3 regions of the Clostridium fungisolvens genome follow, and region 3 is predicted to be linked to each of the others. Evidence: riboswitches for the same ligand, from Rfam matches in the RefSeq annotation. Region 3 holds a riboswitch; each other region holds the start of a gene.
The links. Region 3 has a riboswitch for cobalamin ahead of bsdtw1_RS18675 (sirohydrochlorin cobaltochelatase). Riboswitches for the same ligand answer to the same signal wherever they lie in the genome.

Region 1 (7,262 bases), 2.3 Mb from region 3:
CTATACATATATTATCGGAGAAAATCACTCCAACATTACATATTTAATTATTTTTTTAAAATAATTATAATTTTCACTTAAGCTTATCAGTCATGTGCTCGAAAAATAATAAGGGGGATTGATTATTATGGATAATAAAGATAAATATATAGATGGACAAAAAATTGATTATAAAATTCAAAATAAAAAAAGAGGCGAAATATTATACTATTCTATTGATCAGGTTGCTGATTTGTTAAAAGAAGACATTAGCAATATTAAATATTATACAAATATATTTGATGATCTTCTTAAAATAGAAATAGTTCATAAAGAATTACGCTATACCAATAAAGATGTTGACAAATTAGAGCTACTCATAAAACTTAAGAATAGAGGTATGACTCTTAAAGAAATTGAAGATTATTATAGTAAGCTACCTTTAGATGAAACTGAAGTTGAGTATTCAGAAAGTAATCTCTTATCAGTAGAAGATCTTATTGTATCAATTAAGCAAGAGCAACAAATTCAACTTGATAATTTTAAGACTGAATTCATTAAAGATATACAAAATGCCAATTCACTAATACTTCAAAATATTACTTCATCAATCATCGAGGCCCAAAATAAAAGTCTTAATGAATTTAAACAAACCCTTCAAACGCAGATTGAACAATATCTTCACTCAAAACTCGAAGATTTTAATGAAATTAACAAAGGGTTACACGACAATCTTCTGACAAATATTTCAGATGTTATTTCTGAAAAAATTCACCTTAAAAATAATGAGTTAAAACTTCATTTGCAAAGCAACTTTGATAAATTCTCCAAGTCCTCTTCGGATGGTAATGAGAGTTTAATAAAAGAAGTAAAAGATTTCAAACGAGTAATGCAAGATGCCTACTATACTCAATATGAAATTGAAATGAGTACTAATAATGAAACTGGTTTTTTAGGAAAATTACTTCAATCAATTAAAGCTAAATGAAATCTTAAAAAATAATTTAATACTCATGTTTAAAAAATATAAGCTTAACAAAATTAGAATTAGCTACTACTAAAGAGTTCATATATCGAAACTTAATTTATACTTGTTTGAAAATCCCGGCTTCTGGGGATTTTTGGGCATGTATAAATTAATAGTTGAGTTAGGAACTCTTTAATATCTTTAGTAGGAGCTAATTTGATGGTTGCACCGTAAATCTTATATTTACTTTTCATCGTTTTTCTATTTTTGTCCTATGGAACTTATTAATTTATAAAGTTCCTGCTTATTTCTAGGTATGTCTTCGGTAGAATTCACCTGTCCTGTCTTGCATAAATTTTGATAAATTTCGAAAATCATTGGCTTTTCCAAATAACATTCATCAATTAAATTATCATCTGAGAAAATCTCAGTTGGATTGCCTTCTTTGACTATCTCTCCATCCTTCATTACAAAAATATAATCTGACCAAGTATATGCAAGTTCCACATCATGAGTAGATAAAATAACTGTTATTCCTCTTTCGTTTAATTCATCAAATATTTTCACAATCTGTTTTGAATGTTTAGGGTCAAGGCTTGAAGTTGGTTCATCAAAAACTATTATTTCTGGCTCCATCACAAGTATATCTGCAATGGATACCCTTTTTTTCTGCCCATAGCTTAGAAAATGAACAGCCTTATCCTTATAACTATACAGCTCAACATTTTTTAGAGCTTTATCCACTCTACTCTTTACTTCTACTGTATCAAGTTTTAAGTTCATAGCGCCAAAGGAAACTTCTTGATATACATTTGCTGAAAAAAGTTGATTCTCAGGATCTTGAAACACAATTCCTACATTTTTTCTTAGTTCCATCAAGGAATTTCTGTTATATTTAACCTCTTTTTTGTCGTATATTAACTTTCCTTCCGTGGGCTTTAATACACCATTAAAATTCAAAAACAATGTGGACTTACCTGAACCATTGACACCTAGAAAAGATATTTTCTTTCCTTTTTCTATTTTTAAATTTATATTATTCAAAGCCTTAGTCCCATCCTGATATTTAAAGCTTAAATTTTTAGTTTCAAGTATGTATTCACTCACTATATTTCCTCCAATAATTTAAATGTAATCCTAAGTTAAAGTGTTAAACCTTATATCTTCCCCCTGATAAGATATTCACTAAAAGCTATAATTAATAAGGCTGCTTCCGTAAAAGCAATTAGTAAGATATTTTTAAATAAACTTGGATAGTTTTCTTCAAGCAAGTCTATATCACCGTCATAGCATCTTGATTCCATAGCTGTGTAAATGTCCTGTGATCGCTTATAGGAACTTATAAATAAGGATGAGATTAATTTAGCTAATGAATTGTAGCTAAGTCTAAGTGTTGAATACCCAAGCCTTGAATTTTGAGATGTATATATCATATTTACCGTGTCTAACAATACAAAAATAAATCTATATATAAGCCCCATTAATTCAACAAATAATTTTGGTACTCTTAGTTTTTTTAGTACAGATAAAACCTCAAACAATGGCGTACTCAGTGTTAGAAAGTATAAGCATGAAACTGATGCCAAAGACTTAAAAAACAGACTCGTAGCTGTCTCAAAACTCTCTGAAGTACACCCTAGCTTAATGTTTAATATATTAAATCCAAATATTAAGTTATCAGCACTATGAACTATATTTATCGCTATAGTGATTATTCCAACTATCAAGAATGATAGTGGTAATGACATTAATTTCACGTAAGTTCCTAAGGGAATTTTTCCTTTAAAAACAGTTATTCCTGACATGAGAAGTAATACTATCACTGAAATTACAGTACTATTTAAAGCAATACAAATAAACATAGTAAAGATAGCAAAAATAAATTTTTCCGTTGGATTTACCCTTCTTAGTTCAGATATATATGCTAATTTATCAATCGAAAACATATTTATTTCTCTGCCTTTCTAGACTTTCCCTTTTGGTATCCAAAATAATAACATACAATACCTGTCCCTATTGCAGCTTGTAATGCAAAAAGTAAGCTTTCTATTTCCCCACTAGGTGGTTGCCATATAGGTGAAAACCAAGGTTTATATTCCTTATTTATGTCTGTTATAGCCTTTTTTGCTTGATCATCAGAACCAGAAAATTCACCATTTTTAATAAATACAAGTGGAGCCACAGCTATTATTATAACTAGCAAAGCTAATATAAAATTTTTTATTAGAAGACTCTTATTTTTCAACTTCACAGCTATTATTCCTCCTTCGATATTACTTTAAGTTCTATTAATTCCTGCTTATTATAGTTCTTTAACAAATTAAATATAATTACTGTTAATATCCCTTCACTTATTGCAAGAGGAATTTGAGTAACCGCAAAGATTCCTAAAAACTTAGCTGCAGAAGCTAAAACTCCACCACTTTGATCCGGAAAAGCCAATGAAAGCTGTATTGCTGTTATAACATATGTCATTAAATCTCCAATCATTGCAGATAAAAATACAGATATGCTTTGTGAAACTTTAAGTGTCTTCAAAATCTTGTACAAAAAATATGAAACAAAAGGTCCTGCTATAGCCATAGAAAAAGTATTAGCACCTAAGGTTGTAATTCCTCCATGCGCTAAAAGCAAAGCCTGAAATATTAACACAATTACTCCTAAAGCACTCATTATAGTTGGTCCAAAAAGTATGGCGCCTAGTCCCACACCTGTAGGATGTGAACAACTCCCAGTAACTGAAGGTATTTTTAACGCTGACAATACAAAGGCAAAAGCTCCTACCATAGCTATAAGCATTTTAGTTCTAGGATTTTCATTTACTTTTTCTCTTATTGTAAAAAAGCCAACCACTACAAATGGAATTGCTAAAACTCCCCAAGCAATACACCATTTTGCTGGTAAGAATCCCTCCATTATATGCATTGCATATGCTGTTCTAGGGATAAATAATAACGCAATAAAAATACCTAATGCAATTTGATATTTCTTTTTCATATAAACACTCCTATTTTATAGACTTTAATGTTTGTTTAAAACCACTTTGTTCTTGTACTAAAATTCTATAGTCTTCTAAACAGTAAAAAAGTCCTCTTAACTAAAATGTTAAAAGGACATAGTAACAAAACATACTTAATCATATAAAATAAGTAAGCAATTTTTCATTCTACCGCCCCTCTCTATCACTCGTAGAGTTAATGATGTGCCACTTCGTAATAAAATTTATATTTTGAAATTCTCCTCTCAGAACCCAGAGGAGTTTTGAAAATAGGTTTCGGTACGAAGTGGTACATCTATAATTGGTGCAAAAATATAGGCAGGTCTTCTGACTCAAGACTCATCATTTAAATACGCCTTCCCTGTTTCCAAGTGACATTTATGTATTTAAACTCCTCTAATACAGCTACGGGATAGTTCAGGATTCTTACCTGATTCCCTTTTAATTAATCAATACGATTAAACCTATATTTCATTATTCAATTCATATTTATATTTTCAAATTCTCCTCTTAGAACCCAGAAGAGTTTTAAAAATAGCTTTCCTACGGAAATGTTACATCTTTAAGTATACTGTCATATACCTTTATTGTAAACTTCAAATATTTTTTGCACATTCATACATATTACTTTAATGGAATTAAACTCTTCTAACATTCCATTTTATATACCACACTACTGCAATGCTAAATATAAAAGTCAGTATCAGTATATTGAACATACCTAAATTAAAATCAATTAATTGTCCATATATTATCTGCCCAGGGGCAACACTTGCGGTAGCAACTGCTGTAGAAAAAGCACTAACTTTCCCTAGCATATCTTCTCTCACTTCTTGTTGGATATATGTTAAGGAAATAATATTAGATAATGCTAGTGACAGCATTATTCCAAGACCTCCTATGGAATAAAGCCCTAGTGTTACAAACTTGTTTTCTCCACTTATAACAGTAGAGACTGCCATAATAAACATAGCTAGTATCATTGGATACATTGTTTTATGTAATATATTTATTTTAAACAAGTTAGGTTTCAAGGTAATTAGCATACCTCCTATTATCATTCCTAAAACAAATATTGCTTCAATATATCCATAAATGCTTGAAGGCATACTTAGTTTTACGTTAATAAAGTATGGAGACACAACACTTAACACCGGAACTACAAAGATATTAGTGAGTGCATATGAAAATATAATTCCTAATACTATCTTCTTTTTTTCTTTCAAATACATAAAGCTCTTTTTCATTTCGCCAATAGATTGTATCAGAGGATTTTTAAACCTTTCTTTTACTTCTAAATCAGGAATATCTAGAAACAGCTCTAGTATTGCTGCAACAAGGAAACTAACTGAGTTTAATATCACTACCATTTTCATTCCCAAAAAACTATATAACAGTCCCGCAACTATTGGTCCAGCTAAATTAACTACATACCCAACCTGCTGAATTACTCCATTGGCAGAAGCTAAGCTTTCTTTCTCAACAATTTGTGGAATACTGGATGTGACAGAAGGACTATATAAAGTATAAATTGTAGAAAGCATAAACATTACAACCGCTACTATTATGGTATTATCCTTACCACTTAATATTATGATTGAATATACTCCCATTAACGCTGTACTAATGAAATCAAGATAAATCATGATCTTTTTCCTGTTTACCGTGTCTGCTAAAAAACCCGCAATTGGTGCGAACAGTATATATGGAATAGTTGAAATTGCTAGTATTGTTGAAAATATCCCGGCACTTCCTGTTAAATTTAATATATATAGCGACATACAAAATCTTTGAATAGAATTTCCAAACAAAGAAATTATTTGTCCAATAACTACTATAATAAAGTTTTTATTTTTCATTTCTTCTCTTACCTTTTCAATAATATTATGTTTTATATGATATCAATTCTCAACAAAGGTAAGTATACATAAAATTAATCTCTATTTCAACTATTACACCACATTTAACTACTTTTATACATAATATGATTATTTCCAGATATAATTTGCAATAATGTGATTTATATAAATATTAATAAACATACTAATGAAGGTGACATCAAGTGAAGAATTTAAGGCTACTGTTCTAAAAAGATTTACGGAAAAACTCCATTAAAATCCAGAAAAACAAAATAGAGGCTTTTTAAAAGCCTCTATCATTCTTATAGCTTATAAGGATTTTCATTCATCAGATAAGCTAATAACATAGATTTATTTTCACTTTCATCTATCCATTTTTTTGTCTGCTTTAGTCTTTCATAATCCTCAGCACCAAACTTATTTGTATAATGCTTTTCTAAGAATTCTCTACTTTCATCTTCTCTAATCTTTTTTTGCCATGCTTCAGTAAAAAAGTTTTGAATTTTATGATGTAAATCAATGCTCTTAATTGACTCCCATTCATTCTTATCAAACCAGATTCCATTACAGGAACCACAATGCTCTAGCATAAAACTAAGTTTACTTGATACTTTATACGGAGTAAGTATAGTTTCACAATCAGGACAAAACTTAGGATTTGTGGAATCTTTAACAGATATGTATTTATCCTCTGTTACAGTTTCACTCTGATTTTTATTGCTATTGTGCCAGGTGAAATAGTCTCCAAAGCGCATCCATTTCCCTTCACACTCCTTACAAGTATAAACCCTTAAACCATTTTCTAAATACTGCTCTTCTAATTCGTTTGTTTTACATACTAAGCATCTCATATTTTTCTCCCCTTACAAGCTATATTAATTCATAACTAAAGATGAAATACTTCAATCCGAAACCTATTTTCAAAACTCCTCTGGATTCTGAGAGGAAAGTTTGAAAATATAAATTTAAGTATGAAGTTGTTCATCTAAAACTTAATATAATTATAATATTACTACCATATTTTGTATACAAACATTGATATTCGAAAAATTTTTTATATCTATATTATGCTTTGTTCCTTTAATATTAATGTACTTAAACTTTTCAGCTATAATAATCTTAAAAAGAATCAAAAATAAAAACAGACAAGTTTTCACCTGCCTGCTTAACTTTTAGCCTTTTAGCCCATTGGCTTGTCGTTCCATATTTTCTATAACAACATCATGAATATCACCTAAAGAAGCACAATACTCAAGAACCTTCCATGGAGTATTCGTATGAAAATGTATTTTTATAAGTTCATCATCTCCAACTGCAAGTAAGCAATCGCCTTCAATGTTTTGTGTTATATATTCATTTATTTCATCCTCTGAAAGATTTTCTCCCTCGATTAATAACTGTGTGTCAAATTTGTATTCAATCATAATTACTCTCCTTTATACTTTACAAATTCCTGTTT
Region 2 (7,262 bases), 4.0 Mb from region 3:
TTAAGGTGTATGATGATTTACTAGCATCTACAGGTGATAGGAAAATAGCTGATGTTACTAAGATTATAGGAGTGGATATACACTCAGTTGACTTCTGGAGAAGTTCCTTAAAGATAGTAGAAGAAGACATAGAAAGATTTATCGAACTTAGTAACGAAAACTAGTTTTTATAGTGCAGCTTAAAATTCATGACCATAAAACAGGGTTAATTTCAACAGTACCTAAAATAAAAGGTTAAAATATAGAAGCTTTCTATATTTTAACCTTATTTTTTTATAATAATTATTGTGATAAGTAGAGAAAAATAAAGTATAACTATTAGATAATTTGTTATACGGTTATCTCAATTCTATTGCCTTCAGGATCTAGTATACAACTCTCATAATAGCCATCTCCAGTGGTTCTTGGTCCACTGACAAGAGTATAACCGTCATCTACTAGTAGTTTTGTTAATTCATCTACCTTTTCTACACTTCCAACAGAAAAGGCTACGTGAGCATAACCAAAGCACTCATAATCTTTAGAAACATTTATTGAAAGAACAGTGGGTTTCTCCATAATTTCTAGCTTAGAACCATCATTAAAAGATAGAAAATATGAGCTGAATTTTGTTTTTTCGTTATGATACTTTTCATTAGGGACAGCATTGAAATACTTTGTGTAAAAGTTTTTTGTCCTCTCCAAGTCTCTAGTCCATACTGCTAAATGTGCAATTTTCATTGAATCAACCTTTCTTTATTTTTATATAAGTTATCCTTTAATTAACAATATTGTATCATAGTTAAGTAAATATAAACTAGTTTAATTCTAACAATTTTCAAAATTTTCAGTGATAATATAAAAGAATACATTCTTATTGACCGACGGTCGGTCGGTGAAGTATAATAAATTATAATATTTTAATATAAGGAGAATTAATTATGAAAAATAAAAGAAGGCTATTTTTATTAATAATGTTTTTTACATTACCAATTACGCTTAACTTTTTTTCTCCATACATCATAATTGATGGCTTATTTAATAAGATTATATCGGGAGCATTTCTAGTGTGGACAATTATGGCAGTTTCATCGCTTTTTATAGGTAGGGCCTTTTGTGCTTATATTTGTCCATATGGCGCTTGGCAGATGATAATAGATAGATGTATTGAAAAGCCTCTTAAGAAAATCAAAGGCTTAAAGATTTTAAAATATATACTTGGAGCTACTTGGGTTTTTGTAATAGCTTTTGCTTTAATTTCTAGTAGGGAATACAAGTTAAATTTGTTTTATCTTACAGAAGGTTATGTTAGTGTAGATAAGATTTCTAATATTATGGGCTATTTTACTATATTAACATTACTGGCAGTTTTACCACTTGTCTTAGGTAAGAGAGCTACTTGCTATTACTTATGTCCAATGTCTATTTTGAATATAACAGGAAGTAAAGTGAAAAATAAATTTAATATTCCTTCTTTAAAATTAAAAGCAGAACCAAGCAATTGTAAAAAATGCAGTGCTTGCAATAAGAGTTGTCCTATGAGTATTAATGTTATGGAAAAGGTTCAGCATAATAGTATGGAATCTTCAGATTGTATACTTTGTGGTGAATGCAGTAAAGCATGTAAGTTTGGCGCTGTAAATAGAATTTGTGGAAAAGATAGAGTAGATAGAAAGGTCGTAGAAATGAAATGAAGAGAATTGTAAAAGATCCATTGGAAAGAAAAAATGAAATAATGGATAGGTCTCTAGAACTCTTTATTGAGAAGGGGTATGACAATACCTCAATCAATGAAATAGTTAACAGTCTATCTATAGCAAAAGGAACCTTCTATCATTATTTTACTTCGAAGGAAGAAATACTAGGTGAACTTTTGAAAAGGCGGTTAGATGAATATATAGTACCATTAACAGCTATCTATAATTCAAATTTAGATCCTAATTCTAAACTTGAAGCAATTTTAAAAGCAATGTTTTTAGGAACTAATAGTAACCTTATGCTTGTAAATACTGAGAGAGATGGTAGTAACTTAAAGCTAAATAATGCTTTAGAGGAAGAATTCTTTAATAGATGTTATCCTCTTATTTTAGGAGTAATAAGAGAAGGACTTGAACAAGAAAGCCTTCAAGTGGATTTTCCAGAAGAAGTTGTTGAAATACTTTTAAGAGGAATACAGAAATTTATAAATAAGCATTTCAATGAACTATTAGATAAAAATTCCTCTATCCACATACTTAAATCACTTGAAGATATTTTTAATAAATTGATAAAGTTATCAAATGGAAAAATAGAATTAATCCCCAAATACTAAATTTTAATGGAATAAAAAGTAGCATTTATGGACCTCCATAGATTTATCACTTAATATATGATAAAATATACTCATAAATAATAATTATTAGATGTTTCAAATAGCATTATAAATACATATTTATAATACTATGATTTAGATTTTTCTTATGTTTAAGGATATTATTGAAATTGATTAGTTATGCAGGAGATGGCTCACCAATTAGTTTCAACACTATGCTTAACAGCGTCTATATATATGAGTTTAGAGATGGAGGTTATTTGATGATAAAATTAATCGCAACAGATATGGATGGAACATTACTAAATAGCAAGGGGGAACTTCCAGAGGGGTTCTTTGATACTTTGGATGAATTGATAGATAGAGGTGTGATATTTGTAGCAGCAAGTGGAAGACAGTATTATACACTAGCTGATAACTTTGGCAAGGCTAAGGACAAGATGCTTTTTGCTGCAGAAAATGGTTCCTTTGTTGTTCATAACGGAAAAGAATTATTTTCTAAGACATTACCTAAAGAAACTATCATGGAAATTTTGAAAGAAGTAAGTAGTATACCTAACTGTTTTCCAGTAGTATGTGGCAAGAAGTATGGATATTATAAAGATACAAATCCTAAGTTCTTAAAAGAATTACAAAAATATTATTATAATAGAAAGCAAGTAGATAATCTTGAAGATATAGAAGATGATTTCTTAAAGGTAGCAATTTTTGATTTAGAAGGATCAAGCGAGAATTCATACAAAAAGATTGATAAGAAGTTGAAGGAAGAACTTCAAGTTACTGTTTCGGGACAAAACTGGGTTGATATCTTCAGAAAAGATATAAATAAGGGAGTTGCAATTAACTACCTTCAAGAAAAGTTCAACATAACCCATGAGGAAACTATGGTATTCGGAGACTATTTTAATGATATCCAAATGCTTCAAAATGCGTATCATAGCTATGTTATGGTAAATGCACCAGATGAGTTAAAGAAATACGGAAGATTTATGGCTAAAAGCAATGATGACAATGGTGTAATTGAAGTAATCGAAAGAGAAGTTCTTAAAAAGGACGCTTAATTTCAATACGCTGATTTAGCAGTACCAAATTTTCCTCATATTCATTCGGAAAGGCAAATGCGCGAAAAAAAAGCTCGCTTCAGCGACTTTTTTTTTATTTTATATTAACATAATTTTAAATTTTTAACTATTACTTGTAATAAGTTATGGGGAGATAGTAATATTATAACAAGTATTTGGATTATAATATGTATATAGTTCTGTTTGTGGTTTAGGGGGGGGTATATGATAAAATATAAAAATTGTTTAGATGTAACTATTGATGATATATTTAAGGCGTTTCAGGATGGATTCTCGGACTATATAATAAAACTTAATGTTAATAAGGAAGATTTTGAAGAAAGATTCTTTGGTACAGAAGGGAATTCTAAAGAATATTCTTTCGTAGTGTATGACAGTAATAAGCCTGTAGGATTAATGCTAGGTGGTATAAAAGAATATGAAGGAATAAAAACTTTGAGATGTGGAGGCTTAGCAATTCATCCAAGCTATAGGGGTGGTTGGATAAGCAAGAGACTTTTCCAATTACATCAAGAGATTGCAAAGAGTAAAGGTTGTAGTCAATTGTTTCTAGAAGTCATAGTTGGAAATGATAGAGCAATCAATTTTTATAATAAGATGGGATATAGCAAAATTTATGATATATCCTTTTACTCTAATGATAATACAAGCAACTTGAGAAAATACCATAATAAAAAACTGGTTATTAAGGATATAACATTTGGCCAGTATAGAGAAATATGCCATAGATATGATGGACATGTTAGTTGGCAAAATGCTTATGAATATCTAAGTTTATCAAAGGATACATACTATTATGGAGGATTTATTGATGATATTCTTATTAGTGGACTAAGCATAAATAAATCAGGAAAGATAAGTTTTATTTATATAGATAAGAATTATAGATTAAGTGGAGTGGGTTCATCTCTAATTAATTATGCTGTTAAAGAATTAGGGATAAATATGATTACTGCTAGTTTTGTTAATAATAGTCAAGCTTTTGGGTTTTTAGTTAAGAATGAATTTAAGAAAATGCCTATATCCCAATATGAAATGTATAAGATTTTGTAGCATAGTATTTATAATTTATCAATAATTTTCTACTTGAACATTTTAGACATTAGCTATAACATAAGACTAAACATAGGGGGTGTTAATCAATGGTAGCAATAATAAAAGCACTAATGAGAGCAGTGAATGATATTCATGATGTTTTTATACAAAAAGCACAGGGCTCTGGATATAACCTTACGGACAAACAACTTCATTTTATAATTATAGGAATCATAGGTATCTTAATTTTTGCAGGAACCCAAATGCTATTTAAATGGCTCGCAAAGTATAGCATTACAGCTATATCATTCATATATACTTTTACAGTACTACTGGTAATAGTTTTTGGTATTGAAATAGAACAAAAAATAACTAAACGAGGAAATATGGAGTTTGCAGATATAGTAGCTGGTATATGGGGATTCTTATATATATTCATAATTTACTTAATAATAAGAATAGCTGTATATCTAATAAAACAATATACTAATAAAAGAAAAGTTAAGAAGCAGTAATCTTGACTATAATAAATATGAATACTATAATTTAGTTGACAATTTAATAAGTTCTTATTGGTGCTTCAGTTGCACAAATACATTTGTTCAATAGAAGTTAAAAGGGAAAAAGGTGAAAGACCTTTGCAGCCCCCGTTACTGTGATGATGACAAAATTTGCACTAAAACTTAAGATATTTAAGTTTTAATCCACTGAGTTAAGGATGTCTATCTAATAGATTCAAAGTATACCAATGTTTGTATTTTTAGGAGGTATAGTTTGTAGTTAAAGTTTAGATGTCTATGAATGTACCACTTCGTAATAAGTTTTACAATGAATTGGCACATCTATATAAAGAGCTTGGGAAGGAGCAAAAAGTAGGATGATTCAAAGCCAGAAAACCTGCCATAAGAAAAGTTAATTTTCCGGGGGGGAAAAATTACTGTTAATAAAGCAAGTTTTACTGATATAAAATTATTTTGCTTAGGGTTTGAGTACATTTAAACTTTAATACAATGCTAATAATGTTTATATTGTTGAAAAACAAGAGTATTTTGTGTGCGGATATAAAAATACTTTATGTAATTATAGCTTTATTAATTATGAGAGTAAGTTTTATCTATTTTATAAGTTTTAATATAGATATATTGATTCGAAGAGTAATTATAAAGACCTCCTTAGGGAGGTCTTTTATTTTTATGTTGTATAGTATTGAAGCCTAAGGGTAAATAGTTTTAGTTGGGGAGGATTAATATGCAGGAAGCATGTCTAATAGAAGATATAGAACCTTTAAATGAAAAATCTATGGCTGAGGCCAAAGAAAGAATGGATAACTTGGTGAAGCCTATAGGTAGTCTTGGAAAACTTGAAAAAATGTCTATAAAGTTATCTGGAATAACAGGTGAATTATATAATAATATCGAAAAGAAAGCAGTTATTATAATGTGTTCTGATAATGGGGTATGTGAAGAAGGTGTGGCCTCAGCTCCGCAAGTAGTTACTGCGACTCAAACAGTAAATTTTATAAAAGGAGTAACGGGAGTAGGGGTTTTAGCAAGACACAACAATTGCGATTTAAAGGTTGTAGATATAGGTATCAATGAAGAAATAAATCATAGTGAACTAATAAACTGTAAGATAAGAAAAGGTACATCAAACATTGCTAAAGGTGAAGCAATGACAAGGGAAGAAGCTCTTACAGCTATTAGAATAGGAATTGATTTGGTTTCAAAGCTTAAAAATGAAGGATATAACCTGATAGGCACTGGGGAGATGGGAATAGGAAACACAACTTCTAGTTCTTCAATATTAATTGCCTTAACTGGTTGCACTATTGAGGAAGCTGTAGGTAGAGGAGCAGGACTTACGGATGAAGCCTTCGAAAAGAAAAAGAAGGTTATAAAAAAGGTTTTAGAAATAAATAAACCTAATATAAACGACCCAATAGAGGTATTGCATAAGGTTGGTGGCTTTGATATAGCTGGACTTGTAGGAGTATATTTAGGTGCGGCAAAGTATAGGATGCCGGTAGTTATTGATGGATTCATTTCTGCAATTGCAGCATTAATAGCCTATAGGTTAAATAACGTTACTAAAGATTTTATGTTTCCATCTCATATATCAATAGAAAAAGGATATAACTTAGTTTTATCAGAGTTAGGTTTAGATCCTATATTAGATTTATCTATGAGATTAGGTGAAGGATCTGGATGCCCATTAGCTTTCAATATATTAGAAGCTTCTACAAAGATAATGAATGAAATGGCAACCTTTGAAGAAGGTAATGTAGATTTAAATGATTATAAGGGGCTTTGGGAGGGGAAAATATGATTACGTTAGTAACTGGTGGTGCAAGAAGTGGAAAGTCTTCTTTTGGAGAGTCGATACTTGAAAATGAACCAGAGGTTTTATATATTGCAACTTCAATACCTTTTGATCAAGAAATGAAAGACAGAGTTAAGAAGCACAGAGAGCAAAGACCAAGCCATTGGCATACCTTGGAAAGCTATAAGGATTTTCAAGCTGAATTTGAAAAAATATTAGGTGGTAATATAGTTTATAACGGTGTAATCGTTGATTGTATAACCATAATGATTTCTAATATATTATTAGAAAATTTAAGTGACGATGGCAATGATGACTATGATTTAATTGAACAGAAGGTTATGTTTCAGATTGATAATTTAATAAAAGGTCTAAGAAACTTTAATTGCAAAGCAGTTATAGTCACTAATGAGGTTGGAAGTGGAATAGTGCCAGAAAACAAGTTATCTAGGGAATTTAGAGACATAGCTGGACGAGTAAATCAAAGATTAGCAAAAGAATCAGATGAAGTTTACCTAGTTGTGTCAGGTATACCT
Region 3 (7,262 bases):
ATCTATTATCTCCTCTAACATATCAAGTCCAGGCTCGAGTATTTTAACATCACCTCTGAACTTATTTATAATCGTTCCTTTAACTCTTTTTTTCTCATCTTCCTTAAGTAAAAGCATAGTTCCAGCTAATGCAGCAAATACTCCACCCTTATCTATATCTCCAACTAAAAGCACAGGTGCATCCACAAGTTCTGCCATCCCCATATTTACTATATCTTTATCTCTTAGGTTAATCTCTGCTGGGCTTCCCGCACCTTCCATAACAACTATGTCAAAGTCTTCTTCTAGCTTATCAAAATGTTTTTTAAGCATATCCTTAAAACCAGATTTCATATTATGGTATTCCATAGCAGTATAGTTGCCAAATACTTTTCCATTAACTATCACTTGAGATTTTTTATCTGAAGTTGGCTTAAGCAAAATAGGATTCATATATACTTCTGGTTCTAATCCGCAAGCATAAGCTTGCAAAACTTGTGCTCTCCCCATCTCTTTACCATCTAAGGTTATATAAGAATTTAAGGACATATTTTGTGATTTAAATGGCACTACCTTAAACCCATCTTGTTTAAATATTCTACATAATGCAGCTACCAAAATACTTTTCCCAACTGAGGATGCAGTACCTTGTATCATGATTTTAGCCAAATTTTACCACCCCTTAAAAATTGCTAGCCATTCCTTTTTTATTCTTTCCTATACCTATATATTTCTCACTTATGGCATCTTCTAAATGTTCAAGATATAGATTTTGTATATTAATATTTTCCCCTAGTCCATGCATATAAACATCCACTTCAAAACCTTCTTTTTCAAGTATACTTTTCCATGAATCTTCTTCATCTCCAGCCATATCATTTACGGCGTGATCACCAGCTACTAGTAAAAGTGGCATTAACGTAACTTTGTTTATATGATTTTTTCTTAAATTCTTTATAACGTGATTTAAGGTTGGATAACCATCTATGGTTCCTATAAAAACCTTATCAAAATCGTTATCCCAAAATACAGTTTGAAGACAACTATAGGTTGAATTTGCCGGGTGATGTGTTCCGTGTCCCATAAAAACAACAGCTTCATCTCTTGATACTTGGTTTTCTAAAGCATTCACCATCAAGGTATAATCATCCGGTATATCGTCTTCTTCTCCTTTAAAATACAAAAGTGGTCTTCCAAGCTTTATATATTTAAAGTCATTGTCCTTTGAAAAACTTTCTATTACATTTCTTATATAGTCATATTCTAAACCTGGTATAAGATGAAGAGGTTGAACTATTATTTCATTAAAACCTTCTTCCTTAAGCTTTTCTAACGCTTCTTCAGGTGTATCTACATACATGTCATACTTACTAGCAAGTTTTTTTATTACACCATGAGCTGTGAAAGCCCTTCTTATTTCGTATTCATCATGTTTTTCTTCTATCAATTTCTCTATTTTTTCTATAGTTAGCTTTCTTGTATTCTCATAAGTAGTTCCAAAGCTAACCACTAGTATTGCTTTCTTACTAATATCTTTCTTTTTTATTACATCCTTCATTAAACTTCCCCCTAAAAATATGCTTCCTCATTTAATCTACAGATGTACCACTTCGTAATAGAACTTATTATTTTTAAATTCTCTCACCAGAAGCCGTGAGAGTTTTAAAAATAGATTAAGATTCGAAGTGGTACATCTATATTCACAAATTAAAAACTTATGGTCAATAGGCACTAAAAAATAAAAAAGATAATACTCCTCAAAAGAATACTATCTTTATAAAAGACTTATATATAGAAATTTTGCGTATAAACTATACCTATAACATATAGTATCATTATGCTCAAAATAAGCATTTATTAACGCATATTAATTCCGTATAAACTATCAATAAAAATAGTACTTTCCCTCCGAAAGACTTACTTTCCCTCAATTTAGGCAGGTCTCCTGGCTCGTGCTTCTTTCTCTCCTTAACCTTCCCCTTTTTTATTAGATTAAAGTTCTTACCTTGTTTTCTAATCTTAAGGCTTAACTTTACTTCTATATAAGAGTGGTATTCAAAGGTTCGTCTTCACTTACAGTAGCGGGGGCTGCTGCGGATTTTAACCGCATTCCCTTTTCACCTTTCTAAAAATAGTTTCTTGAAAGGCACCTAAATCTGTTATTAACTTGTCAAAATTAGCTTACATTTATATAAGATGTTTGTCAATATATAGATAAGGCAACCTTTTTCAGTGAAAAAATCGCTGAAGCAACTTTTACAGTAAAAAATCCACAGCCAAAAATATCAGCTGTGGATTTTTAAGATCATCTTCTTATCATATTTGTATTTTAAGCCAAGTAAACATCTATACTTCTGAAATCCCCTTGTCTTATCATTTCAGCATAGCGCCCTTCAATTATACCGCCCACTATTTCAAAAGCCTCTTCATCAAAAGTCCTTAACTCTAATCTTTCTACCACAGCACCATTATCCCCATAGGTATTTTTGCTGCTCCTATTATGATAGGTAACAATAGTTTTTCCAAGGAACTTAAAGCTAATTTCATTATTGCTGTTAAACAACCAATGTGGAAGTATAGGTTTTAATTCTAGTTTTAGTTTTCCTTCTTCATATCTAAATACATTTTTACCAGCCATCATCACAAACCACATACTTAACATTTCTGAGGTTGATCCAGTAAGTCTTGATACAAAACCTCTTCCATGCACTTCTTCATCTGGGTTTACTGAGCTTGCTATAAACGATGAGTTTTCAAGAGTACTTCTTCCATAAACCTTAGGATCTATAAAAGGTATCAATGCAGTCTTTATATCTTCAAAATATTCATCATACAAACCAGCTTTTAATAGTCCTAGTAGATATTTATATTCCATATGAAGGAATATTGACTCTCTCTCAAGCCAACCAGCAGTGAAGGCTCTAGCTCTTCCTACTTCATGGGTAGTTTCGTCTAAAGGCTCTGAAGTCTTATACATATTAAGCTTTTCATCATATATCTTACTATTTTTTATCTTATTATAAAGTGATTTTGCCTTATCTATGTCTTTTAAACTCTTAAGCATTCTAGCTGGACCTTCAAGGAACAATGGTATTGGAACGCATTCAAATTCCTTTACTAAAACATTTTGATATCCATTTACAGGATTCTTCTTGCCTTCTAATATCTCATATTCTTTAGCTTCATAAGTTATATAGGTAGGATATATACCCTTTCCTAATTCCAAAGCTTTTTCAAGTCCTTCATTAAGCTTAGTTCTAAATTTGTTAAATATCTCTAGTATTTCTTTACTTGTTAATTCTTTCTCTTTTCCATCTATTCCAAATCTTATTTTTTCTCTATAGGCTTCTTTTAAATAAGATATCTTGTCCCAATATTCAAATTGGCCTATTTCCCCATTATTTTTTCTATTTAAAACAGCGTCAACATCTGTGATCAGTTCAAATAATTCTGTATGAATTGGAACTGACTTATCAAACTTCTCTGAGGCATCTATTATAAAGTTCAAAACTCTAACTAATTCCGCCGATTCATTTATACTAGACCCAAATATTCCAGGCAATCCATTCATAGCATCATTCCAGCCTGGCTTATTGGCTTCCATCTCAATGCCCATTCCCATTGGATCAAGATTTACAAATTTATTTAAAGCAAGAGAAATAAGCTTTGCATATAAATTTGTTTCGTATATATCCCCAGCACCATTGTCCTTTTTAAGCCAATTAGTATCAGTTAGCTTTATATTAAGCTTATGGCATTTTTCTTCATCTTCTAAAATAGCTCCATATTGACGAACCTTACCATTAGTAATTACATATTTATCGCTTCTTGGCAGTACTCTTACTGGACTATCAAAAAATCTATAGTCTTTGGTCTCAAATAAAAACTTTTCTAACTTATCTGGATATATATTTAAATAGTTATCTATAAGATCCATGTTATAAGTCCAGTGATCTGTCCAATATCCTTCTCCAAATTCAGCCTCAAAGCCTTGCGTAGAGTATTGTAAAACTCGTTCAACAAGCTCCTCGTAAGAACACTTTATAATTACATTATTGTCAGCTATATAGTTAATAAGCTTACCTGGAGTGAATTTACCCATTAATATATTTTTTACATTGTTATCTTCTTCATTAAATAATTCGAATACTTCATCAAACTTTTCTTTATCAAAGGTAAACTCTGATCCTTTTACTGATAAAGGATTGTATCCATCTGCTTGAATCAAATCCATAAATTGTTTAACATTAAATTCTTGAACTTCTGGGTTTATTAAAACATCATTTCTACGATTTTGATTAACATCTCTAAAGTTACCATTACCTTGAGAATAGTATGCAGGCTCTATAGAGAAGAAATTATATTCTCTTTCAAGATCTCCATGTTTTCTTGAGTATACATGGTAAACATGATTTTTTCCGTTACCTTTAAATACTAATGGATATCCGCCTCTAAGAACATTATCCATGTAACATTGACTTATATATTGATCAAAGAGATGATTTCCTGTTTCTGTATAAGTATTATCAACTAAGTCTTCAATTAACTTTCTTGCTTCATCTTCTTTTATTTCTACATATGCCACATTAAATCTATCTTTTATAGAATTTATAAGTTCAACACTAGCAATATGGCCATAAATGCTGCATAAAGTAAACTTTTTAGTAAGTCTCACAGCTTTTCCTGAGAAGCCTCCTGAAACCTTGTTCTGAGGTACTTGCTTCTTAGAATATATGTCCTCTAAGTCATTGTCTTCAAATCCGAAAGGTCTAATAAGTGATGTATTACATCCAAAAATTAAATCCATATCTATTATAGGGCTTATCAACTGATTATCTTCACTAGAGAATGATAAGAAGAAATTTCCCTTATTAACCTCACCCACTTCTGCTGAATCATTTGTAGTGGCTCTAACCTTATAGTAAGCTATATTATTTTCTAGATTAAAGACATCAAACCATGATTTCATAAGGTTTGCCATCGCTTGATAGTCGGCATTAGTTATTCCATATGGAAGAACCTGAGTTAATCCATCTAATATCTCTATGAACTTTTCAGTGTTGTCTAAGTTTTCAACATCAACTTTTCTAATTAGCCCTGCATAACTTTCTTTAGGCACAGTGAAGTAAGTAACAGTAACCTTAATATTTAAAGTCTTATTTATTTCTTCTACCTTAAGTATATTCTTCTCTATTAGCATCCTTCTTTTTGTATCATCTTTTGATGAAGAAGAAAATATTTCATGTACTTCCCCATTATATTTTATAAAAGTCCTAAACCCTTGCAATTCAATATTCTTGTACATTAAATGCGCTGGAAAGAACTCCATTATTGTACTATTTTTATCCTTTACTCCAAAGCTTCCAAGTCCTTGTCCACGATTTACATAGTATGCCCACATTGGGATACCATCTACACCTGCAACACCTGGAAGAAAACTAGAGAAAGTTTTTGCTTTATCATAATCTTTTATTATAAATTGATTATCTACATTAAAAATATATTCTACTGCCATATCTTCACTACCTTTCACCATTATAAATCAATACATTAATCTCATAGAAAGATGTACCAATTCACCTTTCAACATTTTCAAAACTTTAAATATTCTTAGGAGCGATCTTGAAAATATAAATTCAGATGTGAAATGGTACATCTTTAAATTTAGACACTGTTAAAATACCATGTTAAAATTATTAAACTTAGCTTAAACAATAAATGTAGCTATGGAATGTGCGTCTAAAACATAATTAGCATATTCTCCATCAGCTTCTATATCAAAACTTTCTGCATTATCGCTTTCATTCATAACAATTAGTGCTATGGATCCATCTTCATTTAGAAAAGCAACTTGCTGAAGATTTGAAGCACCATCAATAACACTATCAATTCTTACAGCACCTGGCTTAACATACTTACTAAAATGTCCTATATAATAGTAAGAACTGTTATAATGAACTTCTTGAGTCTTAGTGTCTGCAACTATAGGTGCATCACAAAGATTTCCAACATGGTTTGGCCCACCAGTTTCGTCAAGAATTAGATTCCAATCAATCCAGCCTTCCTGCCAATTTCTAAAGTCACCTATCATATTTCTTCCATACCTTTCACCAGTTAACCAAGAACCTAGGTGTAGTCCACCTTCTTGACAACCTTCTGTGAATAAAATATGTTTGTCAGGATATTTATCATGAAGCTTTGAAAGATTCTCAAATTCCTCTGAAACATACCAGTGGTTTCCTGTACCATAAACATATTTTGCTGCCTCAGGATCAGATAAAACAGTATCTGCTCTTTCGAATAAAATATCTCTGTTATGATCCCATATATATATTTTTACATCTGAAAGACCTTCTCTCTCTAAAGTTGGTCCTAGATGATTCTTTAAGAAGTCTCTTTCTTCTTCAGCTGAATATAGACAGGAATCCCATACCTGCAAAGCAGCTGGTTCATTCTGAACAGTTATAGCCCAAATATCGAAGCCTTCTTTTCTCATAGCTTTAATATATTTAGCATAATAATTTGCCCAAGCTTCATTGTACTCAGGAAGTAAAGTTCCCCCATGATTCATCTCACCATTTGATTTCATCCAACCTGGAGGGCTCCATGGAGATGCAAGAAGTAGGATTTCACCATCCCTAGTTTTTCTTGCTGCATCTATAAAAGGTAATACCCATTGCTTTTCATGGCTTATATCAAAAGTTTTTAATTCAACATCATTTTCTTCTACATACGTATAATTTCCAAGAGAAAAGTCACAGCTGTGTATGTGAACTCTTCCGATCGAGTAAGCTAGTCCATCAACTTGATCAAAGTATTTCTTTACTATCTCTGCTCTTTTTTCTTCATCCATTCTAGCTAATGTATAAGCTGCCGATTCAGTAAACGCTCCACCAAATCCAACTATTTTCTGATACTTTTTATTTCTATCAATTTTCAAAGTATTATCTGATGATTTTTGTCCATTAAATCCAATTGAATCTTTTTCAGTTAATCTGTCTGCTGTATCTTTTGATGTCTTAATTATTCTTATTTTCCCCATCTCTACACCTCAACTATTCTTTTCCATAGGTTTCTAAGATGTAACACTTCGAACCGGAATCTATTTTTAAAACTCTCACAGCTTCTGGTGAGAGAATTTAAAAATAATAAATTTTGTTGCGAAGTGGTGCATCCAAAATTTTAAATGTATAGCTTTACACTTAATATGGTATAATTTATGCTATTCATGGTAAAGGGGTGTTTTTTTGGTTATAGAGTTGATTTTTTAGATATTTTACATA

Region 1: it holds a riboswitch for cobalamin, as region 3 does, so the genes downstream of both, bsdtw1_RS08050 (energy-coupling factor ABC transporter permease) here and bsdtw1_RS18675 (sirohydrochlorin cobaltochelatase) in region 3, are expected to answer to the same signal.
Region 2: it holds a riboswitch for cobalamin, as region 3 does, so the genes downstream of both, cobT (nicotinate-nucleotide--dimethylbenzimidazole phosphoribosyltransferase) here and bsdtw1_RS18675 (sirohydrochlorin cobaltochelatase) in region 3, are expected to answer to the same signal.

The regions. Positions count from the first base shown of each region.
Region 1 is NZ_BLZR01000001.1:1,899,975-1,907,236, reverse strand. Features, by position in the region: gene bsdtw1_RS08070 (helix-turn-helix domain-containing protein) at 128-967, shown strand; gene bsdtw1_RS08065 (energy-coupling factor ABC transporter ATP-binding protein) at 1,208-2,053, opposite strand; gene cbiQ (cobalt ECF transporter T component CbiQ) at 2,104-2,892, opposite strand; gene bsdtw1_RS08055 (energy-coupling factor ABC transporter substrate-binding protein) at 2,895-3,203, opposite strand; gene bsdtw1_RS08050 (energy-coupling factor ABC transporter permease) at 3,203-3,943, opposite strand; cobalamin riboswitch at 4,245-4,427, opposite strand; gene bsdtw1_RS08045 (MFS transporter) at 4,583-5,824, opposite strand; gene bsdtw1_RS08040 (TFIIB-type zinc ribbon-containing protein) at 6,106-6,654, opposite strand; gene bsdtw1_RS08035 (fatty acid kinase subunit FakA-related protein) at 6,976-7,227, opposite strand.
Region 2 is NZ_BLZR01000001.1:186,160-193,421, forward strand. Features, by position in the region: gene bsdtw1_RS00760 (M3 family oligoendopeptidase) at 1-164, shown strand, start outside; gene bsdtw1_RS00765 (VOC family protein) at 331-720, opposite strand; gene bsdtw1_RS00770 (4Fe-4S binding protein) at 921-1,673, shown strand; gene bsdtw1_RS00775 (TetR/AcrR family transcriptional regulator) at 1,670-2,290, shown strand; gene bsdtw1_RS00780 (Cof-type HAD-IIB family hydrolase) at 2,554-3,351, shown strand; gene bsdtw1_RS00785 (GNAT family N-acetyltransferase) at 3,577-4,425, shown strand; gene bsdtw1_RS00790 (hypothetical protein) at 4,515-4,922, shown strand; cobalamin riboswitch at 4,964-5,326, shown strand; gene cobT (nicotinate-nucleotide--dimethylbenzimidazole phosphoribosyltransferase) at 5,656-6,732, shown strand; gene cobU (bifunctional adenosylcobinamide kinase/adenosylcobinamide-phosphate guanylyltransferase) at 6,729-7,262, shown strand, end outside.
Region 3 is NZ_BLZR01000001.1:4,223,378-4,230,639, forward strand. Features, by position in the region: gene bsdtw1_RS18670 (cobyric acid synthase) at 1-648, opposite strand, end outside; gene bsdtw1_RS18675 (sirohydrochlorin cobaltochelatase) at 662-1,537, opposite strand; cobalamin riboswitch at 1,898-2,148, opposite strand; gene bsdtw1_RS18680 (cellobiose phosphorylase) at 2,309-5,494, opposite strand; gene bsdtw1_RS18685 (glycoside hydrolase family 30 protein) at 5,687-7,021, opposite strand.